2 regions of the Bacillus sp. H1a genome follow, and region 2 is predicted to be linked to the other one. Evidence: riboswitches for the same ligand, from Rfam matches in the RefSeq annotation. Region 2 holds a riboswitch; the other holds the start of a gene.

Region 1 (3,218 bases), on a different contig from region 2:
TGACCTAAAATAACGATCACACAAAGTGTAAATGCAAAGATTGGACCGAACGGGAACCATTTTGCTTTATATGGTAAATCTTTTAAATCTTTTCCTTGGGCAATATATGCTTTTCGGAAACGGTAATGACTAATAGCGATTCCTACCCAAGCAATAAATCCTGACATCCCAGAAGCATTTAATAACCAAATGTATACAACACCGTCACCGTATAAAGAAGCGATGAAAGCGACGCTACCAACTACTGATGTTGCGATTAATGCGTTAACAGGTACACCGCGGCTATCTAATTTACCTAAAAACTTTGGTGCTTTTCCTTGGCGAGCTAAATCCCAAAGCATACGAGTTGATGCGTACATTCCAGAGTTACCAGCAGATAAAACGGCAGTTAAAATAACAGCGTTCATAACAGAAGCAGCAAAGGCAACGCCCGCTTTTTCAAATACAAGTGTAAATGGACTTACTGTAACATCACTTGCTGCAAGGCTATCAGTCGTATAAGGAATTAATAAACCAATAACGAGAATTGCTAAAATGTAGAATAATAGAATACGCCAAAAAATAGAACGAATTGCTTTCGGAATATTACGTTCTGGATCAGACGTTTCACCAGCAGCCACTCCTAATAATTCAGTTCCTTGGAATGAGAATCCAGCGGCCATAAATACACCGATAATTGCCATGATTCCGCCGTTAAATGGTGCATCTGCAACAGTGAAGTTTTTAAATCCAATAAATTCGCCGCCCATAATTCCAAAAATCATCATAAAACCGACAATTAAAAAGATAATAATAGTAACTACTTTAATAAGTGCGAACCAATATTCAGATTCACCAAATCCTTTAACAGATAAATAATTTAAGAGAAAAATAATAGCTAAACAAAGTCCACTCCAAATAAGAGAAGGTGTATTTGGGAACCAAAATTTCATAATTAATGTTACGGCCGCTAGTTCAGCTGCGATCGTAATCGCCCAGTTATACCAATAGTTCCATCCAAGTGCAAAACCAAGTGATGGATCAACAAATTTTGTTGCATAAGTACTAAAAGATCCAGTAACAGGCATGTAAGCTGCGAGTTCTGCTAAGCTTGTCATTAAAAAATAAACCATAATCCCAATTGCAGCGTATGCAACTAGTGCACCGCCAGGACCAGCTGTATGGATAACACTACCGCTGGCAAGAAATAGTCCGGTACCGATTGTACCACCGAGAGAAATCATCGTAAGGTGACGAGATTTTAATCCACGTTTTAATTCACCTTGTCCTTGTGTAGTTTGCGTTTTAGAGGTAGCTTGATTCGTTGCGCTATTCATGTTCAACACTCCTTTTCTTGTAAGATAGGAAGGAGCGGGGGAGAAAAATACAAAAAACCGCCAAAAGAATTAGGCGGAACGTTTCACAAATAACCACCCCATCATACCCTTCCGTTAAGATAGCACCCCACGTCTACACGGTAATTTTGTAAACGTGACAGTTCTGTTCCTTTCGGAGACAGCCCCAGCCCATATTTCCAGAGAAGAAATATAAACTTCGGCAACTTTTCCTTTCAAACGGAGTCGATGACATTCTCTGTGTCTCGGCCGTTATACTCTTAAAAGTTGCAACCTCTACCTCATCGGATTGATGAGGATTTATTTATTGCTATGATTTTTAATATATGGCAATTGTAATGACTTTCTGAAAATATTGCAAGGAATTTTGTAGGGAAAAGTCAAAAATTATCGGTTATTGTATAGGAAACGCTTGCAAAACTCCACCCGAACCTACTATTATGTAACAATAAGCAAAGAAAAAATTGTTATACAAATGTTTCGCAAAAAATAATGAAAAATCCTCTAAAATTAAAAGAAAATTCAGAAAATATAATTCGACATAAACATCAAAAGGGGATTAGTTCTTTATTCTGTTTCAAGAATAAACATATGTGCGCGTTAAAAAGAATGAATATTCTTTATATTCGTGATAAAATTGAAGTATTGTTTAATGGAAAAGGGGACATCGTTATGAAATTAGAAACGGAAAGATTACATATTATCCCGTGTACGGAAGAGTGGGTTCAAATTGCGAATAATCAAGGATACAATAGTGGTCCGCATATTTTAGGGCATGTAGAAAATGTGAAACAAGATGCGGCTTTATTACCATGGGGCGCTTGGTATGTTATTCGAAAAGAAGATGACATCGTTTTAGGTGATATAGGATTTAAAGGGGCACCTAATGAGAATCATACAGTTGAAATTGGTTACGGATTTATTGAGAAATATTGGAATAAAGGGTATGCAACAGAAGCGGTTCGTGAATTAATGACGTGGGCTTTTCAAACAGGAGAGGTGGAAACGGTTATAGCAGAGACACTCCTTGATAACTATAGCTCTATTCGTGTATTAGAGAAATTACATATGAATAAAGTAAATAGTACTGAAACGATGATTAATTGGAAGATTGAAAAATAAAAAATACCGCCCGAAGCAAATCGGGCGGTATTTTGCGCAATTATGGTAGCATTTGTTTTTGATCTGTCGGATAGCCTATCGTCGTTTGTTTCGAATGATTTGAATGATTACGGACAGAAATGAAAATAGAAATAATAACGACTAGACCAACTGCAACATAAGAAAGTGTAATAATAGTTGGATCAACTTTAAATGATGTAAGTAATGTACGTATATTCGTAAAGATAATAAGGCCACCGACGAGTACGCCGAGTAAATGTGGAGGAACGATGCGTACTAACCATGCTGCGATTGGTGCGGCAACAACACCGCCGAGCATTAAGGCAAATACCCAAACCCAGCTAACTTGTTCCCAGCCAAGAGAGATGAAAAAGCCGATTGTTGCAGCGAGTGAAACAGGAAATTCGCTCGTATCTACAGATCCAATAACTTTTCTAGCTTCATTTCCTCTTGCAAGAAGAACAGGTGTCGTAATAGGCCCCCAGCCACCGCCACCAGTTGAATCAACAAATCCTGCAAATAAGCCAAGCGGCACAAGTTGTTTCGCAGACATACGCTTATTTGAAGCAACAATTTGTTTTTGGATGATGAATCGTAATAAAATATAAACCCCTAAAGTAAATAAAAATAAGGAAATGTATGGTTTAATTACATCGCCAGGTAAATTACTTAAAAAACATGCCCCGACAAAAGCACCGATCGCCCCTGGCAATGTAAGTCTAGAAACTGTATATTTATCAACGTTTCCGAATCGTATATGAG
Region 2 (3,218 bases):
AACAGCAAAAAGACGGTTTTAACCTAATAAAATAGATTAAAACCGCCTCTAGTTTTTCTAGTCAGCGCTTTTTACTTTAAACGGACTTTTTCACTTTTTTCCAATTGAATCACTTTTCCATCTTGCACAACAATTGTAATTGAACCATATTTCATATCAACAAGCATCGTTTGAATTTTTTCGGATACTTCATCAAAATGTTCCCGTACTCCCACGCAAACAGCCCCCTTTTTATTCATAAAAAAAATCTTTCCCATTTCGAAAAGACTGTTCGGTAATATATTTTACCTTATCTTTCAAAATGGATTCCATTTTGCTGGATTTAGCACCTTGCTTTCTATAAGCAGGTTGCCGAGCTTCATAGGGCCAGTTCCCTCCACTTCTCTTGATAAGCTTTGTATTTGTATTTTATCACAATTCTGATTTTTTTCAATCCTAGTTTTCCGATATATTTTAATTATTTTATTTTTTTAAAAAGGAATTGCCCACCCTGAGCAATTCCTTTTTCACATTTAAACAAGCTCTTTAATACGTATGCGATCGTTCCCAATAATATTTTCATATGTTTCACGTTCTACAACAATTTGTGACGTCCCGCCTTTTGCAAAGACTACAGCTGGTCTACGAATACGATTATAATTATTAGCCATCGAGTAGCCATACGCACCCGTACAAGAAATCGCTAGTAAATCAGAAGAGGCAACTTTCGGGAGATCAATATCCCAAATAAGCATATCTCCACTTTCACAGCATTTCCCAGCAATCGAAACGAGTTCCTCATTTTCATCATTCCCTCGATTCGCCAACATCGCCTCATAACGAGCTCCATATAGAGCCGGTCTTAAATTATCCGTCATCCCACCATCGACTGAAACATATTTCCGAATACCAGGAATCTCTTTCACTGCTCCGACTGTATAAATTGTTGTTCCGGCATCACCTACGATACTACGGCCTGGTTCAATCCATATTTCCGGAAGCGGATATTCACATAATGTAAACTGCTCTCTCACCGTACTTGTTACAGCGTGCACATACGTTTCAAGTGTTAACGGTGTATCAGACTCCGTATAACGTATACCGAAACCTCCGCCCACATTCAATACTTTCACTACATAGTTTGTTCGCTCTCTCACTTCTTCTAAAAATTGACGTAGTACTTCAATTGCTCGAACAAAACCAGCCGTTTCAAATATTTGTGATCCAATGTGCGAATGAATTCCTAATACATTATAATTTGATTTTTGCAAGGCAAGCTCAATTGCCTGCATCGCTTGACCATTTGAAACACCAAATCCAAATTTCGAATCATCTTGCCCTGTTGTTATATATTCGTGTGTATGTGCCTCTACTCCAGGCGTTACACGGATTAATATGTTCACAAATTTCCCATGTTGAATCGCTAAGTCATGTAAAATTTCTAATTCTAAGAAATTATCTACTACAAAACAACCGATATTTGCCTGAAGAGCCATAATAATTTCTTCTTCTGTTTTATTATTTCCATGAAAATGAATACGAGATGCCGGAAAACCTGCTTGGAGCGCAGTATATAATTCCCCTCCAGAAACAACATCTAAAGACATATTCTCTTCACGAGCCACTCGGCACATCTCCATGCACAAGAACGCCTTGCTTGCATATGCTACTTGATAAGAGAAACCACTTCCTTTAAAAGCACGATGAAACGTACGACAATTCTCTCTAATAAACTCTTCATCGTATACATAAAGTGGTGTTCCGTATTGTTTTGCTAGCTGCGTCGTATCGCACCCTCCAATTTCTAAGTGTCCTTGCCCATTGATTCGGCTTGTGCCGTGTAAATACATTTGAATTCCTCCCTTATTTCCTCTAAAACTCATAACCCCAATCTTCTATTCATTGCAGCACGCTTTTAGATAGACAAAAAACGCGCGGAACAATGTTCACACGCGTTTCTTATTAGGAAAAATATATATTGAAAAAATAAACGAGTTGTTATCTTCTCAAATAAGAAACCGCATCAACATCTCCAAATAGCTCTCCATAAAATAAATCTTATGACAGTACTACATTTATTCAATGCAGTCCCAATATATGAATAACGTGGTCATTCTTATATTTCGGCAATAGTCCCTTTCAACCTATGATCACAGATTCCACTAAATCTCCCATAGCTTACTCTTTCCTATCGCGGCCTCTACCTTTGAGAGTAGATGAGGTAAGTCTATTTAATTTTCAAACATCTAATGTTGCTATTAACAATACCAAAGGAACATTTTATTTGTCAAACAATTTTTCAAATTGTTTTTTTACAGTTTAATTTGGTGTCATTTGGTAAACGTTTTACTACAACCTTTGTTACTTCCCATTCGCCTTCCTCATTATTAAACGTAATTGTTACTTTTTCAAATGGCGGAGCAATTTTCCCACCAACTCGTTCATATTTCGTTACTTCGATAACTGCTTGAAATAAATATGTACCACTATACATTTTTTTTAAGCTAATAATTCTCGGACACTCATATGGTTTCAAGCCCCCATACTGTTTTTCAATCGCTCTATTTATTTTTGGAAATAAAACAGAATAAAGCGCATCTTCCATGAGCGGCGTATCATATTGTGCTACTGATATATTCGGTGAAGCAAAAAACATAAAACCACTGCATACTATAACGTATAATAAATTTCGCATTATAACCTCCGCATCATTACGCAATACTTTCTATGTTTAGCAAATGATAATAATCATACATAGAAATTTCATTTTATTGTCTCCCACTTCCCTTTTTCTACTCAATTGTTGCAAAAAAAGCCCACAATCCTCTTTTATTTTCGTATAATGATACTCATAGTATAATAATCATAATAATAAAGGACTGTTCGTATATATAAAGTGAGGATAACTGCAATTAACTTCACAAGAACTGTCATGCTTTCAGGAGAGGAGTATATTATGCTACAACATCTGTTTCCAAAATTACGATTTGCACTCGTTGCAGTCGTTTTATTATGGATTAAAACATATATTGTGTACAAGCTAGCATTTGATATTAAAATTGATAACTTCTTTGAAGAATTTATGCTTTTTATTAATCCACTAGCTTCATTACTTTTATTTTTCGGTTTAGCTTTACTTGCATCTAAGTACCGAAATCGAATTATTATTGTAATTAGTTTTATACTGTCATTTATTTTATTTGGAAATGCAATGTTTTACGGGTTCTATAACGATTTTG

Evidence for each region. Region 2 has a riboswitch for lysine ahead of lysA (diaminopimelate decarboxylase). Riboswitches for the same ligand answer to the same signal wherever they lie in the genome.
Region 1: linked by a shared signal. The riboswitch ahead of U860_RS0106460 (amino acid permease) and the one ahead of lysA (diaminopimelate decarboxylase) in region 2 are both predicted to bind lysine.

Annotation. Positions count from the first base shown of each region.
Region 1 is NZ_AYMH01000015.1:50,191-53,408, forward strand. Features, by position in the region: gene U860_RS0106460 (amino acid permease) at 1-1,316, opposite strand, end outside; lysine riboswitch at 1,429-1,621, opposite strand; gene U860_RS0106465 (GNAT family N-acetyltransferase) at 2,007-2,456, shown strand; gene U860_RS0106470 (sulfite exporter TauE/SafE family protein) at 2,497-3,218, opposite strand, start outside.
Region 2 is NZ_AYMH01000003.1:181,823-185,040, forward strand. Features, by position in the region: gene U860_RS31090 (YezD family protein) at 72-215, opposite strand; SAM riboswitch class I at 287-395, opposite strand; gene lysA (diaminopimelate decarboxylase) at 513-1,829, opposite strand; lysine riboswitch at 2,009-2,190, opposite strand; gene U860_RS0102635 (DUF3888 domain-containing protein) at 2,279-2,674, opposite strand; gene U860_RS0102640 (LTA synthase family protein) at 2,936-3,218, shown strand, end outside.